Regions from separate parts of the Paenibacillus sp. FSL R5-0744 genome, predicted to be linked through region 1. Evidence: riboswitches for the same ligand, from Rfam matches in the RefSeq annotation. Region 1 holds a riboswitch; each other region holds the start of a gene.
The links. Region 1 has a riboswitch for cyclic di-GMP ahead of MKY19_RS03180 (transglutaminase-like domain-containing protein). Riboswitches for the same ligand answer to the same signal wherever they lie in the genome.
Positions count from the first base shown of each region.

Region 2: another riboswitch for cyclic di-GMP. It lies ahead of MKY19_RS04750 (glycosyl hydrolase); the one in region 1 lies ahead of MKY19_RS03180 (transglutaminase-like domain-containing protein).
Region 3: another riboswitch for cyclic di-GMP. It lies ahead of MKY19_RS02425 (choice-of-anchor A family protein); the one in region 1 lies ahead of MKY19_RS03180 (transglutaminase-like domain-containing protein).
Region 4: another riboswitch for cyclic di-GMP. It lies ahead of MKY19_RS10230 (DUF6612 family protein); the one in region 1 lies ahead of MKY19_RS03180 (transglutaminase-like domain-containing protein).

Region 1 covers NZ_CP150228.1:701,624-709,614, forward strand. Annotated here, with positions in the region: gene MKY19_RS03160 (phospholipid carrier-dependent glycosyltransferase) at 1-855, shown strand, start outside; gene MKY19_RS03165 (glycosyltransferase family 2 protein) at 956-1,936, shown strand; gene MKY19_RS03170 (GtrA family protein) at 1,926-2,330, shown strand; gene MKY19_RS03175 (class D sortase) at 2,365-3,015, shown strand; cyclic di-GMP riboswitch class I at 3,141-3,221, shown strand; cyclic di-GMP riboswitch class I at 3,330-3,410, shown strand; gene MKY19_RS03180 (transglutaminase-like domain-containing protein) at 3,424-4,233, shown strand; rRNA gene MKY19_RS03185 (16S ribosomal RNA) at 4,605-6,162, shown strand; rRNA gene MKY19_RS03190 (23S ribosomal RNA) at 6,421-7,991, shown strand, end outside.
Region 2 covers NZ_CP150228.1:1,075,629-1,083,619, reverse strand. Annotated here, with positions in the region: gene MKY19_RS04760 (discoidin domain-containing protein) at 1-2,304, opposite strand, end outside; gene MKY19_RS04755 (glycosyl hydrolase) at 2,314-3,834, opposite strand; gene MKY19_RS04750 (glycosyl hydrolase) at 3,988-5,538, opposite strand; cyclic di-GMP riboswitch class I at 5,551-5,630, opposite strand; gene MKY19_RS04745 (sugar phosphate nucleotidyltransferase) at 5,767-7,140, opposite strand; gene MKY19_RS04740 (hypothetical protein) at 7,223-7,408, opposite strand; gene MKY19_RS04735 (UDP-glucose/GDP-mannose dehydrogenase family protein) at 7,863-7,991, opposite strand, start outside.
Region 3 covers NZ_CP150228.1:537,296-545,286, reverse strand. Annotated here, with positions in the region: gene MKY19_RS02440 (Gx transporter family protein) at 1-77, opposite strand, end outside; gene MKY19_RS02435 (NusG domain II-containing protein) at 61-450, opposite strand; gene MKY19_RS02430 (alpha/beta hydrolase) at 1,181-2,116, opposite strand; gene MKY19_RS02425 (choice-of-anchor A family protein) at 2,286-4,235, opposite strand; cyclic di-GMP riboswitch class I at 4,346-4,436, opposite strand; gene MKY19_RS02420 (hypothetical protein) at 4,928-5,320, shown strand; gene MKY19_RS02415 (helix-turn-helix domain-containing protein) at 5,707-6,081, shown strand; gene MKY19_RS02410 (NAD(P)H-dependent oxidoreductase) at 6,146-6,688, opposite strand; gene MKY19_RS02405 (sporulation protein YjcZ) at 7,165-7,266, opposite strand; gene MKY19_RS02400 (hypothetical protein) at 7,297-7,452, opposite strand; gene MKY19_RS02395 (hypothetical protein) at 7,631-7,861, opposite strand; gene MKY19_RS02390 (N-acetylmuramoyl-L-alanine amidase) at 7,990-7,991, opposite strand, start outside.
Region 4 covers NZ_CP150228.1:2,379,721-2,387,711, reverse strand. Annotated here, with positions in the region: gene MKY19_RS10235 (serine hydrolase domain-containing protein) at 49-1,221, opposite strand; gene MKY19_RS10230 (DUF6612 family protein) at 1,520-2,368, opposite strand; cyclic di-GMP riboswitch class I at 2,486-2,577, opposite strand; gene MKY19_RS10225 (Cof-type HAD-IIB family hydrolase) at 2,784-3,584, opposite strand; gene MKY19_RS10220 (pseudouridine synthase) at 3,855-4,619, opposite strand; gene MKY19_RS10215 (RsmB/NOP family class I SAM-dependent RNA methyltransferase) at 4,622-6,148, opposite strand; gene MKY19_RS10210 (DUF309 domain-containing protein) at 6,251-6,703, opposite strand; gene MKY19_RS10205 (GTP pyrophosphokinase family protein) at 6,693-7,505, opposite strand; gene MKY19_RS10200 (quinone-dependent dihydroorotate dehydrogenase) at 7,536-7,991, opposite strand, start outside.

The DNA of each region.
Region 1 (7,991 bases):
GGGCTATTCTTCGGAATTGGTGTCGCCTCCAAGTGGATTGTACTGTACGGAGGAGCCGGGCTGGCGATTATGCTAGCTATCTCTCTTTTCGAGCGTTACAGAGAATACCAAGCTTCGGGGCGGTTGCTCGCGGAAGGGAAGATCAAAGACAAGGAACTGTTAGGTACCTGTCGTGAAGCTGTAAATTCGTTCTGGAAGAATACCATCATTACTTTAGCTAGTTGTGTTGCGTTCTTTGTAATCATTCCGGTCATTATTTATAGTTTATCTTTTGTTCCGGGTTTATCTGCATCAGCAGAGGGCTTTACTATTAAAGGTTTGATTGATTCTCAAAAGAACATGTACAACTATCACAGTCAGCTTGTAGCTACACATCCTTTTGCTTCCTCCTGGTGGCAATGGCCGTTTATGAAGAGACCCGTCTGGTTCTTCAGTGGCAGTGAGGGATTGCCGCAAGGTCAGGTCAGCAGTATAGTGACTATGGGGAATCCGCTTATCTGGTGGACGGGGATTTTCGCAATGCTGGCAACACTGTGGATTACACTGAAACGCAAAGATAAGACCCTTTATATGATCTGGATCGCCTTTTTCTCACAATATGTTCCGTGGATGCTTGTCCCAAGGGAAACCTTTATCTACCATTATTTTGCTATGGTGCCTTTTATGATTCTTGGTATTGTATATATAATGAAGTTGCTAGATAGCAAATATCCTGAGGCTCGTTATGTTAGTTATGTCTATGTGGCTGTTGCTTTACTGCTCTTTGTCGCGTTCTACCCTGTCCTGTCAGGGATGCAGGTAAGCGGAGATTATGTGAAGAATATGCTGCGTTGGTTCCCATCTTGGGTTTTCTAAGATTTTTTTAAAATATCTATAACAATAAGTTTATGCTTACAGCGTTATTATGAAGTACAGAAAGATGTAACGCTCCATAAAGCTTTTAGGAGGAATAAAGGTGAAAGCCAGATATAGTGTAATTGTACCCATGTTCAATGAGGAGCAAGTAATTAGCGTTACTTACGAACGTTTGAAAAAAGTAATGGACGAATGCGGCGATACTTATGAGCTAGTCTTCGTTAATGACGGAAGTCGTGATCGTTCGGCCCAGATGATTCGGGAGATCAGTGATCGGGATGAATGCGTCAAGCTAATTGACTTCTCGCGTAATTTCGGACATCAGGTAGCGATTACAGCTGGCATGGACTATGCCGAAGGTCAAGCGGTTGTTGTTATTGACGCTGACCTTCAAGATCCACCGGAGGTCATTTTGCAAATGATCGAGAAGTGGAAAGAGGGTTATGACGTTGTTTATGCGAAGCGGCTGAAGCGCCGTGGAGAAACGATGTTCAAAAAGGTAACGGCCAAGATCTTTTATCGATTGCTCAGCAGCATGACAAGTGTAGACATTCCCACGGACACAGGTGATTTTCGTCTTATTGATCGTAAGGTATGTGATGTCTTGCGAGGTCTCAAGGAAAAAAACCGGTATGTCAGAGGTTTAGTGAGCTGGGTCGGCTTCAAGCAGACGATGGTGGAATATGAGCGGGAAGAACGATTTGCAGGAGAAACTAAGTATCCTCTTAAGAAAATGATTCGTTTTGCGCTGGATGGGATCACTTCCTTTTCGCATAAGCCACTTAAGATTGCTACGTATGTCGGATTCTTTCTTTCCTTCTCCAGCTTTCTCTATTTATTCTTCGTATTGTTTCAAAGAATCTTTTTCACCTCATGGACGGTTCCAGGTTGGGCTTCCATTGTAGGGGTCAATTTGCTCTTTAACGGTATCGTTCTGATGCTGTTAGGTGTAATCGGTGAGTATATTGGACGGATTTATGACGAGTCTAAGGATAGACCGTTGTATATTGTCAGTGAGACCATAGGATATCGTAACGAAGAAGAAGTGGATCGCCGGAAGGATTACAAAGATGTCAGATAAGAACTTTCGGACTGCTTTCATACAGTTTCTCAAATTTAATGCTGTAGGTCTGGTAAATACCCTCATTGATTTCGTAATCTTTACATTACTGAACTCACTTGGGATGGTATATGCGTTGGCACAGGTGATTTCTTATAGTGCAGGGACAGCGAACAGCTTTATTTTGAATAAAAAAGTAACCTTCAAGGATCGTGACCGTGGCAATAATAAGGGTTTTGATAAGACGCAGTTGCTGAAGTTTATCGTACTGAATCTGGTAGTACTCGGAATATCGCTGTTGCTAATGCATCTGTTGACTGACAAACTAGGCATTCAAGTGTTGATCTCTAAGGTATTAGTAACGTTTGTGACGGTGATTATTAACTTCTTCGGAAGTCGTAAATGGGTATTCTAAAGTTCAGTAGAACCAATCTACGGAGGTGAAAATCATGCGTAAATTCTCGTATGTGCTCATACTGGCGGGGATCCTTATCATGCTCTATCCAAAAGCTAACGAATGGTATAACGACTGGCAGCAGGATAAGCTATTAGAATCAGCTGAACTGAGCACCAGTGAAAGTACTCCACCACCTGATCTAAAGAGCAGATATGCCGAGGTCACTCAGCTACTAGCGGAGGAATCAGCTTTAGATGCACAAGCACAGCCGCAAGAAACAGAAAAGCCGGAACCGGAAATTGAAATGGGTGGCAAAGTTATCGCATTAATTGAGATCGATAAGATCGATCTGAAGCTACCTGTATTAGAAGGGGCTACTAAAGCGAATATGAAGCATGCTGCGGCCCATATGAAAGAAACAACTCCAATAGGAGAAATAGGGAACGCCGCAATAGCTGCACATAGAGCTAGAACTACGGGCAGATTGTTTAACAGGCTGAATGAGGTTGTGATTGGGGATACGATTACGGTAAAGACTAGCGATCAGACTTATAATTACGAGGTTTATGATATTTCTGTTGTACTTCCTAGTGATGTGTCTGTTCTAGACGGGAATAACAAAGATAAAATTCTTACTCTAATTACGTGTGACCCACTAGTAGATCCTACACATCGTTTGATTGTTCATGCCAAGCTTTCCTAATCGTTGACGAGAAATAACAAGAAAACTCAAATACAGAGAAATAACTATAAAATAATAGTAAATCTAGCAATTTTGTTCTTGTTTACGAGGATAAATATGGTAGTATAAGAACTATAAAAGCTAAACACGATAAACGGCAAACCTATCGAAAGGTAGGGACGCAAAGCTAAAGGGCCTTCCCGTAAGGATGGCAGCCAGTTACCGAATGAAGAGGCTTTTTTTGTTTTTATAAAATATATAAGAATCTTAGATTCATATTTCTACTTGGACTGATTCTGTTAATTTGTCTAGTGAAATTAGAACAGATAGAGCTTATACGATAACGGCAAACCTATCGAAAGGTAGGGACGCAAAGCTAAAGGGCCTTCCCGAAAGGATGGCAGCCAGCTACCGAAAGGGGTTTTATCCGTGAAAAAGGTTTATTTTATGATGGTGGCGCTGTTCGTACTGATTACTGCGGTTCCGGTAAGCACAGCTCAAGCCGCAAGTGTAGATGCAAGCTGGTTGATTACATCGAAAGTGGCTCAAGGTGTTATTGGAATTAACTATGATATTCCGAAAGATAAAAGAATCAAACTCATGATCACTAAAGACAACAGCAGCTATACATATAACTTATATGCTTCTGGACAAGCTGAGGACTTCCCTTTACAACAAGGTAATGGTACTTATAAGGTTTCTGTTCTTGAGAACACAACCGGCAATAAATACAAAGCGTTATATTCCGAAGTAGTAGACGTAACCATGAGTGACTCGAATTCCGTATATTTGGGCTCCGTACAGAATGTGAAATGGAGTTCTTCTGATAAAGCGATCCTTAAGGCAAAAGAGCTTACAAAAGGCAAAACAACAGATGAAGAGAAAGTTAAGGCAATCTATAACTATGTAGTTGCTAATGTACAATACGATTATTCTCTTGCTAATAACGTAACAACAGATTACATTCCGAACATTAACAACACTTTGAATACTAAAAAAGGAATCTGCTATGACTATGCTTCTCTTTTTGCCGCAATGCTGCGTAGTGTAGATGTGCCTGCTAAATTGGTGATGGGGAATACTAGCTACGTTACGCAATACCATGCATGGAATGAAGTGTTGATGGATGGGAAATGGGTTACTATTGATACAACGGTAGATGCATCGTCAGCGAAGAGTAAGAAGAATACGGATTTTATTAAGGCTTCAAGTAAGTATACTGCAGCAAAATACTATTAATTTGCATCGCTAGATTCATAACTCTATTAAATAAACAACCAGCTTAATTATTAAGCTAGTTGTTTATTTTTCTATTAGGGGTTGCTTTTCTATGAATAGATAGGTTATTATAGTTAAGCGTTGTTAGACAGCGTACAGGCAATGTTTGAGAGAGTTATATAAACGGCTTTCGAAAAATAAAGCTTGCATTACTGAGAACAACATGATATATTATAAGAGTTGCTGCTGAGACATTAAACGGCGCCAACGAGAACTTGATCTTTGAAAACTGAACAACGAGTGAGTGGGAAATCACGAAAGTGAAATCCGAAATTAGAGAATTAATTTTCTCGTCAGATGTTTCAAAATGAGCATATCGCTCTTTTCAATACTAATTGGAGAGTTTGATCCTGGCTCAGGACGAACGCTGGCGGCGTGCCTAATACATGCAAGTCGAGCGGAGTTATTTTGAAAGCTTGCTTTCAAAATAACTTAGCGGCGGACGGGTGAGTAACACGTAGGCAACCTGCCCCTTAGACTGGGATAACTACCGGAAACGGTAGCTAATACCGGATAATTTCTTTTTTTTCCTGAAGAAAGAATGAAAGACGGAGCAATCTGTCACTGAGGGATGGGCCTGCGGCGCATTAGCTAGTTGGTGGGGTAATGGCCCACCAAGGCGACGATGCGTAGCCGACCTGAGAGGGTGAACGGCCACACTGGGACTGAGACACGGCCCAGACTCCTACGGGAGGCAGCAGTAGGGAATCTTCCGCAATGGACGAAAGTCTGACGGAGCAACGCCGCGTGAGTGATGAAGGTTTTCGGATCGTAAAGCTCTGTTGCCAGGGAAGAACGTCCGGTAGAGTAACTGCTATCGGAGTGACGGTACCTGAGAAGAAAGCCCCGGCTAACTACGTGCCAGCAGCCGCGGTAATACGTAGGGGGCAAGCGTTGTCCGGAATTATTGGGCGTAAAGCGCGCGCAGGCGGTCATTTAAGTCTGGTGTTTAAACCTTGGGCTCAACCTGAGGTCGCACTGGAAACTGGGTGACTTGAGTACAGAAGAGGAAAGTGGAATTCCACGTGTAGCGGTGAAATGCGTAGATATGTGGAGGAACACCAGTGGCGAAGGCGACTTTCTGGGCTGTAACTGACGCTGAGGCGCGAAAGCGTGGGGAGCAAACAGGATTAGATACCCTGGTAGTCCACGCCGTAAACGATGAGTGCTAGGTGTTAGGGGTTTCGATACCCTTGGTGCCGAAGTTAACACAGTAAGCACTCCGCCTGGGGAGTACGGTCGCAAGACTGAAACTCAAAGGAATTGACGGGGACCCGCACAAGCAGTGGAGTATGTGGTTTAATTCGAAGCAACGCGAAGAACCTTACCAGGTCTTGACATCCCTCTGAATCCACTAGAGATAGTGGCGGCCTTCGGGACAGAGGAGACAGGTGGTGCATGGTTGTCGTCAGCTCGTGTCGTGAGATGTTGGGTTAAGTCCCGCAACGAGCGCAACCCTTAACTTTAGTTGCCAGCAAGTAATGTTGGGCACTCTAGAGTGACTGCCGGTGACAAACCGGAGGAAGGTGGGGATGACGTCAAATCATCATGCCCCTTATGACCTGGGCTACACACGTACTACAATGGCCGGTACAACGGGAAGCGAAACCGCGAGGTGAAGCCAATCCCATCAAAGCCGGTCTCAGTTCGGATTGCAGGCTGCAACTCGCCTGCATGAAGTCGGAATTGCTAGTAATCGCGGATCAGCATGCCGCGGTGAATACGTTCCCGGGTCTTGTACACACCGCCCGTCACACCACGAGAGTTTACAACACCCGAAGTCGGTGGGGTAACCCGCAAGGGAGCCAGCCGCCGAAGGTGGGGTAGATGATTGGGGTGAAGTCGTAACAAGGTAGCCGTATCGGAAGGTGCGGCTGGATCACCTCCTTTCTATGGAGAATCGTCTTCTGCAATGAAGACATTCAAATCGGAAGTTAAACTTCCAAATCTCAGGTTTAGGCCTGTTACTCACTCGTTGCTCAGTTTTGAGAGTTTAAGCTCTCAGTAAGACTTGATCCTTGAAAACTGGATACCGAAACGAATTTGCGTTTTAGAACATCTTTTAGCAACTTGTGCAAACAAGTAAATGTTATTAGTGAGATGATTCCAAGAGAGATATCGTATGATATTTTCCTGCGGAAAAATCAAGGTTAAGCTAATAAGAGCACACGGAGGATGCCTAGGCGCCAGGAGCCGACGAAGGACGTGGCGAACAACGAAACTGCCTCGGGGAGCTGTAAGCAAGCTTTGATCCGGGGGTGTCCGAATGGGGAAACCCAGCTGTGGTAATTCGCAGTTACTCATCTCTGAACACATAGGAGATGTAGAGGCAGACCAGGGGAACTGAAACATCTAAGTACCCTGAGGAAGAGAAAACAATAGTGATTCCGTCAGTAGCGGCGAGCGAACGCGGAACAGCCTAAACCTAAGAGCTTGCTCTTAGGGGTTGTGGGACGTCTCACATGGAGTTACAAAGGAATATGGTAGGCGAAGAGGTCTGGAAAGGCCCGCGATAGAGGTAAAAGCCCTGTAACCTAAACTGTGTTCTCTCCGAGACGGATCCCGAGTAGTGCGGGGCACGTGAAACCCCGTATGAATCCAGCAGGACCATCTGCTAAGGCTAAATACTACCTGGCGACCGATAGTGAAACAGTACCGTGAGGGAAAGGTGAAAAGCACCCCGGAAGGGGAGTGAAATAGAACCTGAAACCGTGTGCTTACAAAAAGTCAGAGCCCTATCTATGGGTGATGGCGTGCCTTTTGTAGAATGAACCGGCGAGTTACGTTTAACATGCAAGGTTAAGTCGAGAAGACGGAGCCGCAGCGAAAGCGAGTCTGAATAGGGCGATTTAGTATGTGGACGTAGACCCGAAACCGTGTGATCTACCCCTGTCCAGGGTGAAGGTGCGGTAACACGCACTGGAGGCCCGAACCCACGCATGTTGAAAAATGCGGGGATGAGGTGGGGGTAGCGGAGAAATTCCAATCGAACTCGGAGATAGCTGGTTCTCCCCGAAATAGCTTTAGGGCTAGCCTCGGTATAAGAGTAGTGGAGGTAGAGCACTGATTGGGTGCGGGGTCCGCAAGGATTACCAAGCTCAGTCAAACTCCGAATGCCATATACTTATTGCCGGGAGTCAGACAGTGAGTGCTAAGATCCATTGTCAAAAGGGAAACAGCCCAGACCATCAGCTAAGGTCCCCAAGTGTGTGTTAAGTGGGAAAGGATGTGGAGTTGCACAGACAACCAGGATGTTGGCTTAGAAGCAGCCACCATTGAAAGAGTGCGTAATAGCTCACTGGTCGAGTGACTCTGCGCCGAAAATGTAACGGGGCTAAACACACCACCGAAGCTATGGCTAGATACGTATGTATCTGGGGTAGGGGAGCGTTGTATGTGGGTTGAAGGTGTACCGTAAGGAGCGCTGGACAGCATACAAGTGAGAATGCCGGTATGAGTAACGAAAAGATCAGTGAGAATCTGATCCGCCGAAAGCCCAAGGTTTCCTGAGGAAGGCTCGTCCGCTCAGGGTAAGTCGGGACCTAAGGCGAGGCCGAAAGGCGTAGTCGAAGGACAACAGTTTGAAATTACTGTACCACCGTAATCCGCTATGAGCGATGGGGTGACGCAGGAGGGTAGTGACGCGGACTGATGGATATGTCCGTCTAAGCAGTGAGGCTGATGTGTAGGCAAATCCGCACATCGTTAAGGCTGGGCTG
Region 2 (7,991 bases), 370 kb from region 1:
GCCGGATACCCTTACCGCGTAGGTATATAACGTCCCTTCACGTAAATTATGATCCGTATATTCTGTAAGCTTCACATCGGTGGCTACCACCTTCATTTCCCCGCCGCTACCTTCAGCGCGAAGCAGTTCATAGCTTGCTCCTGGTGCCTCCAACCAATTTAATTTTACAGCTAAACCTTTTGTTGCTGCGGCTTTGAATCCTTTAGGGGCCAACGGCTTTACTTCAGAGGAAGGCTGCAAAATATACTGTACAGCCTCTCCTGGAGCAAGTGTCTCCGTAAAGGTTAACGTGGGAGTAGCCTTTTTGCCTGTTACATAACTTCTTGCTTTTTCATACGTATCCCCGTTTCCAAAACGTTCCCCTTCGTACACCCCGTTTTTCTGCATAGTCACATTTACACTCACGGTCTGTGGAGTAGACTCAAAGTTAACGAAATTAACCAGTACCTTATTTGAAGTCGCCCCGCTTCCAGCAAGAGGCTTCAATGTAGAAGTATCCACGGCCCGAACATATACCAGCTTGTCGGCTAACACATCTTTGTTTGCAACTTGGTAAGTTAATGGAGCTCCATGTGTAGCATAGGCAAGACTGAGCCTTCTCATAATGCTGACACGTGAATCCTCATTTTCTTTTGTATAATAAATCTCTGTGGTCGCCGGATCATGCTCTTCTAAATTAAACCCGTATTTGAATAAACTGAAATCCTTAAAAAAAGCAGCATGCTGCACAAACATATCCGCATAACCAATATGCGCACGCATGATCCGGTCGAATACAGCCGCTGTCCGCTCCGTTGCCCCGTATTGATAGGCATCCACATGGCTGTCCGAGGTACCAAATTCAGTGGTCAGCATTTTTTTGCCGAGTCCATTGTCTGCGCCAGTGAAGGTCTTCAAATTCTCAGTAAAGCTTCCTCCATTACTAAAAATATAAGAGTCGCCGTAGGAGTGTCCATTGGTCAAATCCGTAACCTTCTCCAGCTCCATACGTTGCTCTGGATCACGTTCCCAGCCATCTGGATCTCCACATTCCTTCCCGGTTCCCTTCTGATTACCACAGGAATCTTCACTGTAGCTCGGCCAATACGCCCAGCCCGGAGCAACAGTTTGTAAATGGGGCGCGATTTGCTTCCCTTTTTTATTCAACCAGTCCGCAATCGCCAGGTTAACTGCCTTAGAACGATTGAATAACCCTGGCTCATTATCTACCTCATAATATTGAAAATAAGGGCTATATTGTTCAAAATAATCTGTCAGCTTTTTCTCCGCATCAGCAGGCAACGATCCATCTGCCTTAAGCTTAATATCACCAGTATGCAAATACAGAGCAACCGCCTGCATGTTGTAATCCTGCAATACCTTGTAATATTCCAGCATATCTGAGCAGGATCTCCCGACATCACTGGCACAGCTGGTACGCATCACATTGCCGCTATAAGCCATCCCTAGCCATTTGATAACATAAGGCAAGTGCGTAACCGCACCTTCATCAAAGTAAAACTGCTTATTATTCACTACTGTTCCGGTCAGTGTATAGCTGCCATGAATAGGCTCGGAAATTGGAGCGTTAAGAGATTCTAAACGGAGATTATCCCAAGTCCACCAGGAATATTCGTCTTCTTTGTCACTACAATATAAACAGCGAACCGTTTGCAGCTTCAATTCGTTCGTTCCCAGCTTCAATTGCTCCTTGGGAATGTATAATTCATAGGATTTTTGAAAGCTATATTCACTTTCTGTGCCCGATACGCCCGCAATTTGAATGATCCCTGACAATTGATGATTGGAAAACACACTCATTTGTGGCACGGATTTATAAGCATCCAGAATTCCTACGCTAAATAAGACCCCATTCTCCGGGATCTTATTTAGCTGATAGGTGATCGTTAATTCCGGCTGGGTCTTTCCATTCAAGCCTGCAGGCAAGCTCTGAAGAGCCGATGATTTGAGCGCTGAAGAAGGAACATTAAATATCTTCTTACTGCCAGAAGTGCCACTCGTAGCGAACTCAGCTGCTGAGCCATCATGTTGTCCCAGATTCCAGATCAGAGTACCATCCGGTATTTCTGCTGCAACATCACTTCCTGTGGCTAATCTTGGTATATTGGCACCTACCTTATAATCGTTCGTCTTATTCGTTCCGAAAACAGAGACAGACAACAGAAACAAGACGGTTAATGCGGTGAATTTCAGTAATAACAGTAATGGTTTGTTTGCAGTTATCCTATTTTTTCTATTAGATATTCTCCTCGTTATTCCCATCCATAGGTCCTCTCTTTCTTCCGGAATGTCTAACCCTATCATTTCATTAGATTAAGGAAGGAACAATGCCCCTTGTGGAATCACCTGCTGCTTCTGGCTGGAACTCTCCCACAGCAAGCGAAGATTAGCATCTCCTTCATTCTCATAATATTCAATTTGGATATCATAAAGTGTTCCGGCTGTGAGCGGGATACTTCCTTTATGAAGTGTTGCACTTTGATTCTTCCAATTATCGATGATCAGCTTTCCGTCAATCCAGACACGGACTCCATCATCAGAGGATGCCGAAATCGTATATTTTTCACTGAATTTGGGTTTGAGCTTCCCTTTCCAGCGAACAGAAAAATGATCTTCATCTATCTCCTGTGCAGGTGACCCGCCATGCCAATTAAAATCAATCTTACGATCATCGCGGATAAGTACCGCTTCTCCCTCTAAATCAGTATTGTTATAGTATTCTCCAGTTAAACCCGCTAGGGTTCCCGGGATTACCGGTGCTATCGAAGGGCCTCCTGTTGTGAGAACGTAATCCTCTCTCGATAATATAAACGAGTCATTCATAAAGCTTTTAATTGACTGTAGCGTATTATTTTCTGTCAGTAATTTTCCCCAGGTCATCATATAGACCCATTTATTTTGTTTCTCGGTTAATACTTCCGGGTTCGGCAGCTGTCCACTCTCCCCGATTCCGATAGGTTTACCTTCAGCAAGTGCGAGCAGATCCTCATAGTAGGACTGCTTATAATCGTTATTGTAGATATCCGCAGCCAGAACATCGAGTTTATCCGCACCCGGATAATATGCAGCATAAGGATCTGCCCATTCATTCGGCGCATTTGGATTCCACACCCACAGTAGATTATTCAGTTGATGTGTGTTTACAAAACGATCATAGACAATATTCCAAAGCGCTGAAAAATTGTCCTTTTTCCCCCACCAAAACCAACCGCCGTTCATTTCATGGTAAGGTCGCCATAAGACTGGAACTCCGGCATCACGCAGCTGTCCCAAATAGCCAGCGATCTCGTCTAGATCAGAGATTAGACTCTTATACTGAGCCGTCCCAGGCGTAACATAAGCATTAAACTTCTCTTGACTGAGACTTCTGTTTACATTGGACCATTCCGGAGAAGTCCCCGGCAAACTCTGATGGAATGTCATGGCTACAATGCCACCCTCTTGATGCCACTCCATTGCACTGTCTATAACAGCTTGTCGCTGTTCTGCGATCGTCCCTTCGGGTTGATTATTAATTGCCCCCAATTCATAACCATGTAGAACGGCATTTTGTCCCGATGTATTCTTCAGCTTATGAACCAGTTCATCTGGACTTTCTAGATAATCATGCTGGCCAGACAGGATTCCTTTGCCACGTAGATTCACCAAATTACTCAGCAGTTGCTTGGCTTCTTCAGAAGCTGATGGATTGCTTGGTATAGCCGAAGGAAGAGAGGAAGAAACACTCATAGCCTTCGGAAGACCCTTAACCTCTCCCCAAGGCAGCAAGGAAAAAATAATAAACACCGGTAATATAGTAAACAACAATCTGTTTTGCTTATAATATTTACGCAAATAAATCCTCCTTTCGGTAGCTGTACTGCCTCCACAGGTGCTAAATAAACATACCTGTTATCGGACAATCGTCTTCTGACCTAATGAGGACTATAGCTTAGTAGCTCTGCAATAACGCAGAGCCACTAAGGATCGACCTTTAATTTTCATCAATCAGGAGACATCCGGAAGATAAAGTGCACTTGCTGGAACTGTCTCTTTAGCTTGACTAGCACTTTCCCACATCAAGCGGACTCTCGCATCGCCTTCATTTTCGTAATACTCCACCTTGATATCATATAGCTGGCCAGCCTTCAGCGTTATATTACCCTTACGCTCAGTACCACTTTGCTTAGTCCAACTATCAATCACGGATTGCCCATTCACCCACACACGGATGCCATCATCTGAGGTAGTGTAAAATGTATATTGCTCATCATATAATGGCTTAATTTTACCGCTCCAACGTATGGAGAAACGATCAATCCCAAGGGCGGCATCCGGCGATCCTTGCCGCCAATTGAAATCGATAATTGCATCAGTTCTAGTAAGAGCTGCTGTTCCCGATAGCTGTATGTTGTTGTAATATTCTCCTGCAAGCCCCTTCGCAAGAGGAATGGCTTCCTCACCCTCTTCTTCGGGAGGTGCCGGCGCTGGTGCAGCGCTAGGTGTCGGTGCCAGACCAGTATTTAATTTATCTCTGGTCAGGGTATAGTTGCTATTCATAAATGTTTTAATTGTATCTGCACTGTTATTCTCGTAAAGCATTTTTCCCCAGCTCATCATATACGTCCATTTACTTTGTGATTGCTGAAGCTTCTCCAGATTAGGCATTTCACCATTCTCCCCGATCGCAATCGGTTTGCCTGCGGCTAGACTCAACAAGCTGTCATAGTATTTTTGCTGGTAATCATTTTCGTATATATCTGCTGCCAGAATATCTACTTTATCAGCACCTGGATAAGTTAGCGCATAAGGATCTGACCAAACATTGGGAGCATTCGGACTCCATACCCATAACAAATTATTTAATTTATGAACGTTAACAAAACGGTCATACATAATATTCCAAAGTTTAGAAAAGTTATTTTTCTTCCCCCACCAGAACCAGTTCCCGTTCATTTCATGATAGGGTCTCCAAAGCACCGGAACATTGGCATCGCGCAAGCTTTTTAGGGAGACTGCCACCTTATCAAGTTCAGCGATCAGATTGTTATATTGCTTGGTACCCGGTGTAACGTAACTATCGAACTCATTCTGACTAAGTGTTTTTTTTACATTATCCCAGTCATAAGAGGTGCCCGGCAGGTTAGCATGAAAAGTCATAGCTACGATCCCGCCCGCTTTATTCCAGTTGATGGCGCTGTTCACCACATTTTGACGCTGCCAGGCCATCGTTCCTTCTGACTGACCGCTGATCGCGCCCAGTTCATAACCGTGAAGAGCGGCATATTGTCCGCTGGTTCCCTTCAGCATATTGTTAATTTCATCTGGACTTTCTAAATAGTCATGTTGACCAGCAATAATACCTTTTCCTGAGATCGAGTAAAAATAGTTAAGCAGCTTTACGGCTTCAAGTGAGGCTCCTGGGGTAACTGGCGTTCCAGAATTTGAAGCAGCTATGACAACAGACGGCGAAATTCCAACAGTAAGCGGAAGTGCAGTCAGAAACAAGACGAGTGACAGAAATGCGCCAAATAATCGATACGTACGGTAAGCTTTCAAAATAATCTCCCTTTCGGTAGCCAGGCTGCCACTCTTTCGAAGGCCCTATAGCTTTGCGTCCCTACCTTTCGATAGGTTTGCCTTTTCAATTTAAGAGAAATAATCTCTCTTACCGTAAGTATCGACGACAATTAATGATATATTTAGTGTTTTTATGACTTTTTTTGATAATTGAGTCAATTTACCTGTTTCAAGAAATTTTGGATTGGTTAAATAGATAGGTTAGACCTATGAAATGAATTGTTGTAGTTCTATATCATTCCAGTCTAAAGTAATACGAATGTTATCTTCTTCTACTAATTCAGAACCCGTCTGTACCTCTATAAACTCGACATCCGTCAAAGCAAGGATCGCGTGCTTCGTTCCTTCCGGTATACGTACTACGTCCCCAGCCTTCACATTATGTTTTTTCTCATTCAGCACAATACTTGCTTCGCCGCTGACGATTGTCCAAATTTCACTACGCTTGCGATGTAATTGATAGCTGATATTATTCCCCTCGGATATAAAAATCCGTTTGGTCAGCACTTCATTGCCTTCATCATATTTCACATAATCAATAACTTTGTAATGGCCCCAGCGGCGTTCCTCGTACATCGGTCTTTGTTCAAAGGTCTTCAGCACTTCTTTAATCCGTGGGCTCTCAGCTTTATGGGTAACTAGAATCCCATCCGGGCTAGCCGCAATGATCAGATCCTTCGCACCAATTACCGTAATCGGAATATCCAGCTCATTAATCAAGCAAGTCCCCTCAGAATCCGCCGTTACAAAACCTTTTCCTACATGCTTGCTGCTCATTTCCTCTGTCAGCGTATTCCACGTTCCAAGGTCCTTCCAGAATCCATCATACGGCTGCACCACAATATGTTCTTCTTTCTCCACCACTTCATAATCAAAGCTGATGGAAGACAATAGCTTATACTGCTTCTGCAATTCTTCATATCCTAAAGGCAACCCTTTACGCTGCAAAATATCTAACAAGTACCCTAAGCGGAAGGCAAACACTCCACAATTCCACAATGCATTTTGCTCGATGAGCTGTTCTGCTTGTATACGGTCTGGTTTCTCTTGAAAGTGACTCACCTTCATAAAACCATTTCCCCCCGCCTCTTCGGTGGTAGGAATAATATATCCGTATTTCTCTGAGGCATGTTCAGGAACAACACCCATTAGTGCCAGATTTGCTCCACTTTCCAGCATGGTCCCCTCAAGCATAGCTATGGTATCGAAAAAGGATGCTTCTACATAAGGGTCAACAGGCAATATTGCTACCGTTTCCGCTGGAGAAACACCTGCCACTGAATAAAGATAGGTAGCTGTTAAGGCGATAGCCGGAAAAGTATCCCGACGCTCCGGTTCAACGATAATCGGCACATGACTTCCCAGTTGGCTTTGTATCATTTCTACTTGGCCGCGGCCGGTGGCCAGATAAGATGATTCTGCCATCCCTGCTTCCTCCAGCTGTCTCCAGACACGTTGTACCATGGATTCTGGTTCACCTTGAGGGCTTTCAAGTACCTTTAGAAATTGCTTTGAACGTGAGTCGTTGGACAACGGCCATAACCGTTTACCTGAACCGCCTGATAGAAGTACCATTTTCATAGAATGAACCCTCCTTGAATTGATATCAAAACCTATGTCTTCCGTTTGGTGGTCGTTGGAATGGATGCACTTACTAACTTTGTTAGGTAGAAACCTCTCCAAGGGATTTTGGATTTCCGATCGCTGTTATCCTCAGATTTCCTGATTGAACCGCTTCTAGCGGTAGAAATCCGAGGATAGCATATGCTTTCGAAGCTAGCTTTCCTACGGAAATCTTTCGGGCGAACACTCCGTTTCTACAGTTCCAAATTCCCTTTCCGTTCTTCACCTAACTAACTTCTTCTTAATACTTGATCCGTGCGTACCGGGCTGTACCAGCCGGAAGCAAGCACGTTTTTCTAAAGATTTGTTTCTGCTCTGGGGGAGGCAGCTGCAACTGCAAGAACAACTGCAAGAACAACTGCAACTACAAGAGCAACACTAGTTGCCACCACAGAGACAGAGACAATGACAACTACAAATGCTACTGCTACTGCGGTATATAATCAGAGTACCTAACTTTATAAATTGCTTAGAACCATAAAATAAGGGAACGAAGTGGCGGAGGGGAATTTGGGAACTGTAAGAGCGATAGCGTCCGCCTTTGTCTGCGGATTTCTACCGCTATCAGCGGTTAAAATCAGGAAATCTGCAGACAACAGCGGCTGAAAGTCCAAACATTCTCTGGAGTCACGGCTCATCCCTAAATAGAAAAATCACAAGTTCAATCAATATAACTTAGATTAAACCGCTCCAGCCACACTAGCAGAATAACCGCTCAATCCACCCATCTGCGGGCGACCGACAGAATGATAAACGAGGCCGGTACCCTCGATTTGCTCCTTGGAATACACGTTGCGTCCATCGATCAG
Region 3 (7,991 bases), 160 kb from region 1:
ACTGCCACTGCGGCGAAAATCGCAATAATTACCGTTCTTTTTAAAGCTGTTGCAGATTCACTACTGGACATAGGCATCTATATCATCCTCCCCCGACGCACTTGTGATTTCCACTAATACTCTATGCGGTAGACAGACAATCGTCTGTTTGGGCAGGGTAATAAAACCAAAACCTAGGCATACTTGATCCGGGCAGTCGGCATCGTACATTTCAATCCCGTAATCATGCACCTTCAAGAGGTTATAGCCACGTTCGGTACGAACCTCAATGGTTTGTTCTTCTTTTGTAAGCTTTACCGTTTTAAATAACTCGCCGTCCACCGTTACATTGGCTACGAGATTTTTACCGGCCCCACCTTTATCATCATTGTCCGAAAACCATCTCGGTGCGAGAAAAGCGAGCGCAGCAATCAACACGATGGAAATCAACCACACATCTGCGCGTTTCATAAAAATCTCCCTTATTTTTTAATTAAAATCCAGACTTATTAATTATAACGGTCTACCCTCAATCCTTCAATCAATGTTGGGGTTTAATGTAAGTTTTAGAGACCAGTTCACAAAATAGGCACGCAAAATAACCCCCACAGCCCCATTTACTCTGGCTTTCTAGCTTTTCCGAATTAATCCACAAATAATCCAGCATACGATATATTCAAATCAAACGCTTTCTCTCGCTCTGCTTGTTCCCCTTCTAAATCAAACAACCCTTATCTTGGAATTCATTATTATATTTGCCTTTTAAACAATACTGTGTTATATTTATATCGTATTTGTTTTTCGATATATTGAATATCCCCATCAAGAAGATGTCAGGCCGACTATTTTACACTTCGGCAATTTGGACACAGAGGCTTCATGTTTTCTTGCAGAAACTTTCCTTTTTATGAGACTAAATTCGAAATATAGCATTCCGATTCACACTGGCGCGGTCAATGGAGCCGCAAGGGCAAAAGAGAGGTAGGGCTTTTGTCGTATTGGAAGGATTATTCTCGCCACACGGCTGCTGGAAATAACAAGGAATTAAGACACCCGTTACTCACGAACGGCGGGGGATGAATATAACGAAAAAGCATGGCTGTACGAACCTTACATAAGGACACATGCCATGTGTGGAAAAATATAGGCGCCCGATAACCGCTACCTAGCGGATATCGGGCGCTGTCTACGTTCAGGGCATCTAATTTACATACTGATTCACAAAAGCTGTTACTACGTTTATATACCCCGTCTTATCCATGTCATAAGCTAACCCATGCCCTGCTTGCGGCACTACGAACTTCTCTTTGGGACTCTGACATGCCTCATACAATTCATTCATCATACTATACGGTACAAAGTTATCTGCATCCCCATGAATAAATAGAATCGGCACCTTCGCCTTCCGCACCTGTTTCAAGGCAGATGCTTCACTAAAACCATACCCTGCTTTCAAACGAGTAATTAGACTCGCACTTTGAATAAAAGGGAAACTTGGCAAGCGATACATACGCCGTAGTTGGTAGGCTAATTGTGCTTTAACTGAGCTGTAAGCACAGTCCGAGATAATAGCTTTGACCTGCGGCGGGAGATTTTCACCTGAGGTCATTAGCACTGTAGCACCACCCATAGAGACCCCATGAAGCACAACTTGAGCACTGGGCCCAGTCTTTTCTATTATATATTCAATCCACTGCAAATAATCCTTGCGCTCATGCCATCCAAAACCAATATAATTCCCAGCGCTTTCCCCATGTCCCCTGGCATCGGGAATCAGGATATTAAAGCCCATTCTCTCGTAATAGATTTTGGCGTACGCCCCCATATCCTTCCCTTTTCCAGAATAACCATGAGCTAGAATCGCCGTACGACCTTCAGCACGATCCGAAAGGAGCAAGTACCCTCTTAGTTGTAGCCCGTCCTCAGATGTAATCTCCACATTCTCAAAGCTCTGACTGGAGATCCAATTCTTCCCCTCACCCCAAGAAGCCCCGGCAACCGGGGGATCAACCTTCAGATCACGATTATTACTCAGGAATTCCTTCGGTGCTCGTTTAATAGCAATTCCATAAAAGAAAAAGCCCGCATAGATCAGAGCTCCTATGACGATGACAGCGCTAATGAAGAACCATACCAATTCATCTTCCCCGTCCTTTCCTCATATCCGTTGTAAATCAGTATAACATCTACTTAGAATGCGCCAAAATATAACAATCATAACAAAAGAAAACCGCCCTCGGAATATGTCCCGAAAGCGGCTTACTATTCTTCGGCATAGCTTGTGTTCAAGCTACAATCACCGTTTATTATTTCTTGCTCGAGAATCTATTTCTCATTAGCAATCCAATAAGTGCAAAACCTAGACCAGTTACATAATAAGGGACTGAACTTGATTCTCCCGTTTTTGGAAGTTCATCCACAGGTGGATTACCTAGCGGGATTGTATCATCCACTACAGCAATATCCTTTGGTGACGGCGTTGGTATTACTGTCGGTACTGGTGCTAATGGAATCTCCTCATCATCAACAAGTACCTCTGTGTTGCTCGACGGTGTTGGCGTTGGTACTGGTACTGGAGTCGACGAAGCTACAGGACCCAGCGGCACAGGATCATCATTAACAACGATAGTACCAATTACAAATGATGGTGTTGGTGTCGGGAACACAGGAGGCTCCGGCGTTGGCGTCGGTGTTGGCGTTACTTCTGACGACGGTGTCGGTGTTACTTCTGACGACGGTGTCGGTGTTACTTCTGACGACGGTGTCGGTGTTACTTCCGACGACGATGTCGGTGTTGGCGTTACTTCTGACGACGGTGTCGGTGTTGGTGTTACTTCCGACGACGGTGTCGGTGTTGGCGTCACTTCCGACGACGGTGTCGGTGTTGGCGTCACTTCCGACGACGGTGTCGGTGTTGGCGTCACTTCCGACGACGGTGTCGGTGTTGGCGTTACTTCCGGCGACGGTGTTGGCGTTACTTCCGGCGACGGTGTCGGCGTTGGTGTCACGATCGGCGTTGGCGTTGGTGTCACGATCGGCGTTGGTGTTGGTGTCACGGTCGGCGTTGGTGTTGGTGTCACGGTCGGCGTTGGTGTTGGCGTCACGGTCGGCGTTGGTGTTGGCGTCACGGTCGGCGTTGGTGTTGGTGTCACGATCGGCGTTGGTGTTGGCGTCACGGTCGGCGTTGGTGTTGGCGTCACGGTCGGCGTTGGTGTTGGCGTCACGGTCGGCGTTGGTGTTGGCGTCACGGTTGGTGTCGGTGTTGGTGTCACGGTCGGCGTTGGTGTTGGTGTCACGGTCGGCGTTGGTGTTGGTGTCACGGTCGGCGTTGGTGTTGGCGTCACGGTTGGTGTCGGTGTTGGTGTTACGGTTGGTGTCGGTGTTGGCGTCGTTCCTGGATCATCACCATCGTATGGATGGTGGTGAAATTCACCACCACCAGTACCAGTGAGCGAAGCCGCCACGAATGTTCCGTTAACCTGACCATTAATAAAATCAACATCAGCGTAGGGAGCAAGCACACTCCCCATTACATTTATTCCTACCATATCAAGATATGTAGCTTGACTAAAGTTAAACAAAATTTTCTTGCTGTTCAATGCGCCATTAGGTAGGAATGCGAAATTTTTCATTTTTACGCTTGAACCATCAATGTTAATAATTGCAGTAGATCCGGAAGGAACATTAATTGTGAATCCGTGATTAGTAGAGACGTTATCTCCTAAAACATTAAAAACATTGACCACAGGGTCTGTGCCTGTCAATGTAAGACCGCCATATTCATACTTTGTTGTTCCATTGGCTTCTATTGCTGCTAGTTCAGCTGATTTATCCTTCAAAGACTGGCCTACGGCCGCAAAGTCAATCGGGTTTCCCGTAGTTCTGGTTCCTCCGCTATTAATCGTTACATTACCTGCAAAGCTTCCCCCATGCACGATATTCCCGTAAACAGAGCCATTGTTGAAAGTAAGATTCCCTCCAACAACAAGTGTGTCAGTGAAGGAGATCTCAGCAGCACTTAGCCTATCACCAACGCTGTAGTTGGTTAAAGTAACATTACCTCCAGCAGCAAATCTTCCCTCCGTATCCGAAAAGGTTGTAACATCCCCTAGGATAAACACATTGTAGTTTCCAGCAATCCCGAGTGTAGTAGAACTAGCATTAACAGTCCCGGCTCCCAAAGAGGAAAGACCACTACCTACTATCAAAATCCCCGCTAATATTAGTGCTAGCAGCGGTTTCATTCTTCTTTTCAAAAAGCACACCTCCTAAATCTATGATTTATATTTAATCAGAATAATTACCAGAAACTCTAAAAGACCTAACAACAAAAAAGACCGCCAAAAAAGAAGTGGAATTCCCTTCTCATGGCAGTCGGACGGTCATAGCGCATTTAAGACACTTTAGACTCCTGGACTTTGCGTCCCACCCTTTCAGGCGGTTTGCTATTATCATGATAATATATGTATTGACTTGCAGATTAGAACTAGCATTTTAAGCATCCTATTAAATAATAGTCTATGACTTTTAATACTTTTGAACTAATAATAGTTTAGCGCTCCATCCCCACAATTGTCAATCAATTCCTTTTGATATTCATACGTGTAAGCAAGCACAAAAAAAGCGCCTAAAGGCGCTTCACACAAAGGTTTTCCTTCAATTATAAAGTAACTTTATATAGCCTAATATCGATATCCATAATGGAATACTTAGAATCAAACCAAATACCATTCCACGGCGGAGACTTCCTTCCTCATTCATCCTAATTCTCCCTTTATATAAGTCTGAAGCATTATTTTTTATTATTACAATTTTAATATATTTTATTCCTTCTAATTTAGTTGTGAATTCAATCACATTGGACTAGCTGTTTAGAAATACCATTGATTATTTTTGGAATATCGGGGTAGAATACGAATATACGTTCCCATTAGAGGTGATGAGATTCATGAATAGAGCTGAAAGCAGGGACAACATGCTGGTGAAATCTTATTTATTGCTTCCGATGATTTTATCAGCTTTCGAACGGGACTCCGCCATTCTATCTGCACATTTACGAACACCCACCCCCTATCTGGAGGTTCTTGAAACAGCCGCAGCAGTTGCTACAACAGATCTAAGAGATATTCGTTCAGAGATGAGAAAACGGGGAATCAAGGTTTATGAGCAGAACAAACTTAACACGGGGATAGAAGCCAAATTTATATGTCGTGGATACCATGAACGAATGCTGCTGTTAAACGACATTGTCGCTGCCCAAGCTGCCATTCATATGCGCAGATATCTCGGTCTGGATATTTCATCTTTTAAGAGCTATGAAGAGCAATATCAGATTAAGTGAAGTAGCGAAGAAGTTGCCCCCCCTCCCCCATTTAATTAGCGAACAAAAAAATAGGCCTTACCATGGGAGTTGGCAAGACCTGAGAGATTTATACCACAAAACACTGGGGGGTGTTTGGTGACTTCAATATATACCTTGAACCTGAAAATAAGATGATGCTCACATGAAAATTACATTAAAAAACTTCAATTCGTCGCTTAGGCTATCCGCTTGATAGTTAGCCACGAGTGCTTTGAACAAATTGTTTCAAAATGATATAGTGAATTCGTTCTCACAGGATGACTTGATAGCAGGTTGTAAAACATAATAAAGTCGGGACCTGAGTACGGAGCGACAACAGGCGTTTGCCTTTTCGTTGAATATTTTCTGAAGGAGGGTAATAGCCCATGAGTGATGAAATCTGTATACCACCTGGCATTCAGCAGAAGGACACTAGCTTTGGCTACACCTTGTCTATCATTAGTGGTAAATATAAAATGACTATTCTCTACTATCTCTCTGAAAACAAGATCGTGCGGTTCAATGAACTGCAACGGGGTATCGGCACAATACCTTTTAAGACGTTAAGCGTTATGTTGAAAGAACTGGAAGCCGACTGTCTCGTCAGGCGCGAGGAATTCCCCCAGATCCCCCCTAAAGTTGAGTATTCCTTGACCGAGAAGGGCCAATCGCTTATTCCGGTGCTGGATATGATGTGCACTTGGGGAGAGAAAAACTTCGTTCCAGCCGCGCAAGAGATAACCATACCTTTTACGATTTAACGACAACTTATGACAAAAGCAGCATTTCCATTAATGAAAATGCTGCTTTTTGTTTCAATTCTAATTACATATTTTCGATAAATTCAACATAGCCTTGCGAACTGACATCCAATTTCTTCAAGTAATCCGTACTTCCTACCGTCTCAGATTCCGTGCCATAAATGGCATAGAAGGAACGATAATCAGCGTTGCAGTACAAAAAAGTCGTGTCAAAGGGAGATAAAATACGGTCAAGCCCGTAGCCGAGTTTACCTTCTTCACTAAAGTCTTTTTCACTTCCTCCGGCAGTTACAGCTAATGCGATTTTTCGATTTCTTAATTTATCACTCTTCGAACCATATGCCCATCCGTAAGTAAATACTTCGTCCAACCACTTTTTAAGCAGAGGTGGACTACTAAACCAGTAGACAGGGAATTGTAAGACGAGCTTATCATGCGCTTCAATCAGCTGTTGTTCCTTTTCCACGTTGATTTTTTCATCGGGATAGGCTTTGTACAGCTCGTGCACCGTATATTTGTCTGGATATTTACGGAGTTCTTCGATCCAGCGTTTATTAACGACGGATGTTTCGATGTTTGGGTGCGTGACGACAATAAGTGTTTTCATTGGTGTATCCTCCATGTTTGAATCAGATTTAGGACTTGAGTATACCTCCCACTATGCCATCGCGTAAGTATGCACTTTTAGTTCACGTACTTACCTAAAGGTAAGCACTGCAACCTGCCTGCACGTATGATTGATGTATAGTCTTCGGGGCGAATCTCGTCTTCGGTGTACACCCAAATATCACACAAGAGAGACTGGGTCATTCCGCCATTTTACTTGAGTAAAGGTTAGACGGATGTAACGTTATGTGTATGAACTCTATATCACTGATAAAAAAATTTGCCTGAACGCAAAGAAATACCCCACCATTACTGGCAGGGTACGGTACTTCCGCATAATTTCAACATAATCCATTTGGGATACTCGACTACCACTTAAGGTTGACAGGGTGCGTCTTTGATTATGTATGAAAAAAATCCACCAGCATGAGTACTGGCGGATTTAATAAGGTGCAGCTATATTGGGAGGTTTGAAACTTAAATAAACAAAGTCTTAGAGATGATTACCAACAAGATAAACAGAACCAGAATTGCGGCGGTAGAAGTAAAGCCACCATATCCTCCTGCGAATTCGCCCATTTTAACTCCTCCTTTGTAATTGAATACAATTTAAAATATACAAGCTTTTGTAATGATGACCAGTAGGATAAAGAGCACTAAGATTGCCCCTGTGGATGTAAAGGCTCCACCAACAAAACGTTCAGGTTCACGTTCACGTTCACGTTCACCAACGCCGCAACAACGTTCTCCACGTACTTCGCCCATTTGTCAATTCCTCCTTTTTAATTGGATACAAAACTAAGATATGCGGGATTTGTATCGGTGCTTGGGTAAAAAAGAAACGAAAATAGTAGGCCTGTTGCGGGATCCGACATTTCGTAAAAAACAAAAAAATACCCACCAGCCGAAGCCAGTGGGCGGTTTTTCCCGGTTTTATGATTTTTTAAATAAGGGCTATAGCCAGCAGAGTGAACAAACTCAAGGTTAAGATGTCATTTGTAGCAAAAGGATTACCAAAAAAAGCTGAAGTGTGCACAGATCCGTTATGTTCCGTTCTTAAGTAAACATTATTTCTGTCCACATTTGTAATTACGCCTACGTGCTGTCTACCATCTTTAGTCAGAATCCGCACTCTTCTATTCATGTAGCGCAAGCAGCTGCAATAAGCATCCATCAGGAAACTCCCCCTCGCTCGTATTACTTTATTTTATGATGAGAGGTTACGCCGGTAACGGCCAGCAGCGCCCAAAACTTCCGGCTCGACAAATTAACTTTCCAGTTCACTTTGTAAGGTTAACTGTCTT
Region 4 (7,991 bases), 1.7 Mb from region 1:
AGTCACATCCTGCCTATCTTTGATATCTCACAACATATAATCTTATTCTTATTCGAGTCCGGACCAGATCACATTGTTTGTACCGAAAATCCCTCTACCGTCCCATATATTTTTATGAAAAGGGATATACCAAACGGCAATCAGCTTTTCTACCGGATCAACGACCAAAGAACAAGACCCCCATCCTTCGTGAAAAAAAGTGCCTTCAGAATAAGATGTACTTTCATTATATCGAAGGTCTGGCCCAAGACCGTATGGTCTATCCGCTCCTCCATCTCCCCATGCGTAGTTTGGAAGTTTTTCAGAATTGAACCGCTTGGTCATTCTCTGAACAGCCATCCGACTTAAGATATGACCACCTTCGTATTCCCCATGGTTAAGCAGCATGATTCCGAACTTTTGTAGATCATTAACGGTTGAATACAGTCCCCCACCAGTTCCGGGAGTCTTGATTTCTTCCTCAGAACTTTGTTCTTCATCCGTAATTTCCCCGTTTTGCAGCTTCAGAAGATATTCCTTGGCTTCTTCCGAACGAATAGCGATCCTACCAGCTTTCTCAGGCGGTATATCAAAGAAAGTATCTGTCATGCCTAACGGTTTTACAATGTTGTCCATTATGTAATCTTCTGCAAAAACACCTGTTATTTTCTCGATAATTGCACCAAGAACCACGTATCCGAACGAGGAATACATCCATTGAGTCCCTACCGGAAAACGAATGCCATAGGAAAGTCCAGCTTTAATCCAGTTTTCTTTTCCAAGCTCTGATTCATAAATATACCACCATGCACTTTTATAGTAGGTATCACTTATAGTGCCATGATCAGGTGCGATGCCGGAGGTATGCGTCAGTAAATGAGCAATTGTAATCGGCTTAAAAGGATCGGCATCAAACTCCGGAAGAATAGAACTAACTGGCTGCCCCATAAAAATTTTCCCATCATCTGCCAGCTGCCAGATCGCTGTTGCCGTAAACAGCTTAGTAATAGAAGCGATTCGAAAAATTGTATCCGTTTTTAATTCTTGGTCGCTATCTTCTTCGTAACTGAAGCGTCCCCCCGCTCCATTAGCAAATATTCTTCCATAACGACTAAGAGAATAAATATAGCCATCGGCTACTTTCTTATTACAGAGATCCTCATAAAAATGATTAAGTGCCTCTAAACGGTCCTCCCTGTAATTCGCTTCATTCAGCTTGCTTAGCTCTGTGGATGATAACATTATTCGCACTCCCCCTATCATTCATTAAAAAAAAGTTATTCTCAAAAATGTAAATTTACACCTATCCTATAATACCTTTTCAATATAATAGTTACAATATGATACTTCATACACTATTAAATTAATTCAGATTATTAACCACATAAATAGCATGTACTAAAATCCTAATAATTGGTAGGTCGATTTTATATTTATTTATTTTTTACATATCTCACTTCCAGTTGGCTGCTGTTATGAATTGAGCAAAAAGCGCTGTTCTACTGAACAGCGCTTTTTGCTCAAGATGAAATTGCTCTTTTTATTCTAGTTCGGCCGGTTTTACAATAGCTGTACCTTTGTTATTCTTGGAATACTTAGCTTCGATTTTCGTGTTGTATGTATCCTTTTCTCCATCACTTATCAGCACATAACTCAGATCGACTGTCAGCTTTTCCGTCTGCCAGGTCTTAGTATTGACGAATAATTTCCACGTTACGCTTTTGGGTTGAACTGTCTCACCATCCCAGAGGTTCTCCTGGTCATAGAGTTTGATTATTCCCTTAGCTGCTGTCGGATCGGTTACCGTGAACTGCAGGACGGTCTGAGCACCGACAGTGCTAACTTTCATAGATTTTTTATAATTTTTTACCGAATCAAGCATGGAAACAGGATCGTATTGACCTTTAGAATAAAAAGAATCCCACTCCATCTTCTCCAGTCCAATCCAATACTGCGCATCAGGATCGATTGGCTCACCGTCATCGTCGTAACCTTCATCTTCAGATTCATCGATCAGTTCACTTCCGTCTACAAGATAGTAAAACTCCTTGTCATTGGCATATAGACTGTACGATGTTTCTAAAAGACTACTATCAACGGTGCCAGCTGCAGCAAAATTCGGCAGTCGATTAATATCCAGCTTCAGTGTGTTAGTGTTGCTGATACGTACCCCACCGCTCTGAATATCCTGTTTTTTGATCACATCTAAGTGAAAATTCTTTATTGCTTTAGAGGCTGCCGTTACTTTGCTAATCATTTGATCCGCGGTTACTGCTGTTGTGGTAGCGGCAGACACGACTTCAGGATTAGACATCCATCCGATCGTTCCGGACAGCAATAAAGCACCTACTGCCAAACTAGTGCCTATTGTTTTGAAAAAACTGTTCATGTACTTCCCCTTTCGGCCCCTTGCGATAATGTAACGCCGTATAGGTCGAAATAATAAAAGAGCTCAAAATTGACTACATATTCTTAGAGCTATCCTTTATGCTTCATAAGACATCCCTATGGCGGCCTGGCGATCATTTCCTTCTGTAGAAAGGCTTTAGACCCATGGCTTTGTGTCATCATCTTTCGATGATTTTACCTTTAACGCGGACATTCAATTAGTTTTAATTAGCTTACGGACGCATGTCCCACCGCTAATTTTATCATGGTTATAATTACCTGTAAACGACTTATCTTCCATTTCAATTTATCTATCGATTTACTCGTATCCTTATGTCAACGTAAAAAAAGCATAAAACTGGACTCCAGTCCGCTTTATGCTTTGCATCTAAAATTATTTTACAGGATCAAAAAGATTAGGATAAACAATATTTAACCAGCGCATCACGCACACCATGCTCATTGTTCGAACCCGTAACAGCATTCGCTGCCGCTTTTACCTCTACAGGAGAATTATTCATCGCCACGCCCATCCCCGCATAGGTAAGCATAGAAATATCATTAAAATAATTACCGATCGAGAGGACTTCTTCTTGCGGAATTCCCAGCTTCACAGCGAGATTTCTTAATGCGTTGCCCTTAGAAGATTCGGAATGCATCAAATCAACGAAAAATTCACCACTCCGCAAAATATTGTACTCAGGAGCCCAAGTACGCCATTCACGTTCAGCTTCGTCAAGGATTTCTGGCTGTGTAAATACAGTAAACTTAACAACCGGTTCACGGAAATCTTCCCAGGCTGGTAGCGTCGCTGGCACAATACGGAAGTGCTCATACATATAATTAGCTTCTTTAGTCAGATTCTCTACATTATCAACATACATATCAAAAGCAGTATTCACATCATAATGAATATTGTGCTTACGGCAATAGTCAATATAGGGGTCAAGACCACGTGCATCCATACCATATTGATGCAGCACTTCTCGATCTTCCACTCGTACCGTCGCTGCTCCATTGTGACCAAGCACGTAACCAGTCAGCCCCATTTCCTCCATGAAAGGAATCGAGTTCTGTGGACTGCGTCCCGTACACAATACGATTTGACCGCCAAGACGTGTAACCTCAGCAATAGCTTCCTTATTCTCAGAGCTTAAGTGGTGATCATCATTTAATAGCGTACCGTCCACATCTAGTGCAATCAGTTTGTATCTCATACTCCACCATCCTTGTCTTTCTTTTTCTATATTTATTGAACTTGAGGCTTTTTGTGTTAAGTGTCAGTCGCAACTACGGTGAATGTTTGGACTTCCAGCCGCTGTTGTTTCCAGATTTCTTAATTTATACCGTTTAATAGCGGATGAAATCCGGAAACAAAGGTGGTCGCTATCGCTCTTACAGGTCCAAAATTCCCCTCCGTCTCTCCCTTCTCTTATCCCAAGTTTCCAAATTCAATTTATATATCAATTTATATATCATTTTCTCTACTATCCTTCTGACCCATCTGCGCCTAAGAGTGCCAGTTCCTCTAACGTCAGTTCCCGACAAGCTCCCAGCGGCAGACTTTCATCCAGCTTCAATTCTCCCATAGATACACGTTTCAGAAAAGTGACTTTTTTGCCTACCGCCTGAAACATACGCTTCACCTGATGAAATTTTCCCTCAGTGATGATAAGTGAAATATGGGAAATCACTTTGCTGCCGCGCTCTCTTCCAAGAATGGTTAAGTGTGCAGGTAAAGTAACGTAGCCATCTTCCAGCTCCACCCCTGCTGCAAAAGCCGCGACATCATCCGCGCCTACATCGCCCTCGATGGTTGCCTCGTACGTTTTCGGGACATGCTTACGTGGCGACAGCAATTCATGGGCAAGCTTCCCATCATTAGTGATCAGCAGCAGTCCCACAGTATCCTTATCTAGCCTTCCTACAGGAAACGGTTCAAACTGTGCATATTCGTGCTTTAAAAGATCCAAAACCGTCCGATCCCGCTTGTCCTCCGTAGCTGACAGGACACCCGGGGGTTTGTTCATCATAAGATATATGAATTCACGGTAGGTAACAACCTCTCCCCCTACCTCTATTTTATCGGCATAAGGATCCACATGGAACCCACTATCTTTTACCACTGTCCCGTTCACCAATATTAAGCCTTGTTTAGCTTGTTTACGGATATCACTGCGCGACCCCACTCCAATATGGGACAACACTTTATCTAATCGTTGTTTTTTGGCGGGCTTACCTGATTGGCTCATTGTTACATCCACCTCCAGCCTGCGGGATATTCGTTCTTGAGTATGCCATCCTGCCACTTACCCCAGCCTGCGCTGTAGCCATCAATGCAGACCAAAACGTATCCCTTTTGGGCACTTCCTATTCTAATAGAGAGACGTTCTTGAGAAATCGACAACGTCTCTCCTTTAAGATAGGAAATAGCTTCATGATTCGTACTGGAGAGTGAGACACTTCGGCAGCTTTCTTCCGGATGCAAAGCTGTAGCCATTGGATGCCCTGGAATAAATCTTCCGTTACGGATTTGTCCTACATACCATCCCGGGCGGATCGTCTTTAATCCATTTAGTCTTTCCTTAGGAAGTGGAGAAATGTACAGATGATCACCGAACAGAACCGGATATCCTTGCGGTTCCCAACCAAGCTGATCTCGCACAAAATTTCCATACGCAGTCAAAGCTTGCTCGTCACCTGAAACTTGCCGACCACGGTCAGCGCCACCAGTAGATTTGTGAGAGGGTTTCCCTTCTTTCCCCCGTCTTCCTTCTGATTTATTGGATGATTTAACGTGTGCTGCACTTTTTGGAGTAGTAGTTCTTGCTCTTGCAGATTCGTTTAACTTGACCTCTAAGTGATCACGTTCCTCCATTGAGCGCTTAGTTCCCCCATGTTGCAATACAGCCATGAAATGTCCTTCGCCTTTCACCTTATGCGGCCACAGTCTTGCTGTACCTGAGAGTTCTCCGAAGCCAGGAGCGAATGAGCCTGTACCTCCTACCGCTACCACTGAGAACTGTGGATGTTCAGAAATAAACTCCGCTATAATTTCCTCATTTTCTTCTGTAGCAAAGGTACAGGTGGAATAGACAAGTGTACCTCCCGGTGCCAATGCTGTTGCACCAGAACGTAAAATATCCCGCTGCATGGAAGCATATTTGGCAGGTGTACCTGAATCCCACTGCTTCACCATGTCTTCATCTTTACGGAACATCCCTTCACCAGAGCAGGGAGCATCAATCAAGATCTTGTCAAAAAAAAGCGGGAATGCAGCCGCGATATGATCTGGACTTTCGTTCAGTACAATACCATTACGAACCCCATACAGCTCCAGATTTTTAGCTAGAGCTTTAGTCCGTTCTGGATGAAGATCATTACTAACCAGCAATCCTTCACCTAACAGCTTGGCTGAAATCTGTGTAGATTTCCCCCCAGGGGCGGCACATAAATCAAGTACACGATCACCTGGTTCAATATTAAGCAATTCCACAGGTGCCATCGCACTCGGCTCTTGAATGTAATATAAACCTGCGTGGTAGTGAGGATGTTTACCAGGTCTAGCCCCATTCTCTGTATAAAATCCTGTCGGACACCAAGGAATGGGTTCCAGTCCTAAAGTAGAAAGAGCCTTTAAGCTCTCCACGGAAATCTTCAAGGTGTTAACACGGACGCCTCCGTATGGGGTTTCCTTGTAAGAATCCGCAAATTGATTATAATCTGTTCCCAGCATGTCCATCATACGCTCGCTGAAAGAACTGGGCAATTGTGCCGCCATGATGCCGTCCTCCTGATAGTATTGCAAAAATTTAGGTGTTTAAAGATTCAAGGAACACCCCTACGGGTGTCCCTTATACAATACTCATATATAGAGGATCTTTTACTTACGATGAAAGGATGTCGGTCTCTGAGGACCACGTCGTTGAGGGTTATTCGGTGTGATAGCTACAGCTGCATTCTCCACTTGGTCCGCTAGACTCGGATCAATAATCTCTATGGTTAGATCGTAATAAGAAAATGGCCGCTCATCATATGATGCTAAGCGCCGAACATAATCTTTCACTTCCTCCACGAGTTTCGCCAGATTAATACCGAGTGTCGCTGCTGGATATTCTTCCAGTTTGGCAGAAGCACCACTCAGCATAATAGCTGCACCGCGCACATTCTGATTGCGAAAATGGTATAACCCTACCGCTACTTGGAGAAGTGCTTTGTACAAAGGATCTCGTTCCTGGGCAAGCCACAGTTCTTCGAGTACCTCGTGACATTCGAAATAATCCCTGTCACGATTAAAGTACACTAGGTATTCCAAGTACAATGGTTCATAAGCCATCCGGCAAACTATCCTTTTTAGCTGCGGAAAGAAGTCCCCGCACATGATCTAGAAGTTCCTTCATCGCTTCCATATCCTGAACCTGCCATATTTCGTTAAAGCGAGCCTGCGTATCTATAGCCTCATTCACCAAGTGATAGAAATACAATTGATGAATGGCCTTGAGAATCTGAGTGGTCATATTCGAGTTTTCCTCGAATGTCTTCTGTGCTTCCAGAATCTCTTCCCGAATACTGGACATTTCACTGTCGAGGATCGATGCTGCTTCAGCTGCCGTCTTTAGTCGAACACGCATTTCATCGGGTAGACTCTCCCGATATTTATAGTTCAGGGAATGCTCTATGGTAGCCCAGAAATTCATAGCTAGCGTACGAATTTGGATCTCCGCGAGCACAATTTTCTGGCCAAGCGCTGTTTGCACAGGATATTTAATAATCATATGGAAGCTGCGGTAGCCGCTCTCTTTATAATTAGTGATGTAATCCTTCTCATAGAGTACTTCAAGATCCTTACGGGCCCGGATATATTCGGCCACTCTGCGGATATCCTCCACGAATTGGCACATGATCCGAATTCCTGCAATGTCTTCAATCCCCGTCTCCAGATCTTCCATCTTCACATTCAGCCGTTTAGCCTTTTCCAGAATGCTTGACAGCCGCTTTACACGCCCCGTTACGAATTCTATCGGCGTGTATTCCTCTCTTTTCTTCAACTCCGAACGCATTGTTTTGAATTTAACTTTCAATTCTTCCACAGTCTGTTCATATGGAAGCAAAAAAGTTCCCCAGTCCCTGCCGTCCATCGCCTTCGTCCTCCTGTCCTTTCGTCTCCTTCAGTGATGATCAGCGCCCACTGCTTCAGAGATATGACTGAATCCATCCCGCCGTAATAGCTGCCGTAATCCGGCATGCAATTTGCGGTTAACCTCCGGTCCTTCGTAGATGAGAGCTGTATAAATTTCGACCAGACTCGCACCTGCTCTTATCTTGTCATACGCATCCTGACTGGTGAAAATGCCGCCTGATCCTATGATCGGCATCTTTCCTTCCGTCTGGCGATAAATACTGCGAATGATCTCCGTTGAGCGGTCCCGCAGCGGTTTGCCGCTTAAGCCCCCCGTCTCATTAGCCTTTTCATGACTAAGTCCATCACGGTTCAATGTAGTATTCGTAGCAATAATACCATCCATACCAGCTTCTGTCAGTGTCTGAACCATAAACTCCAGCTCTTCATCACTTACGTCTGGTGCTATCTTAACCAACAAGCTTTTGGTAATCCCGGTCGCTTT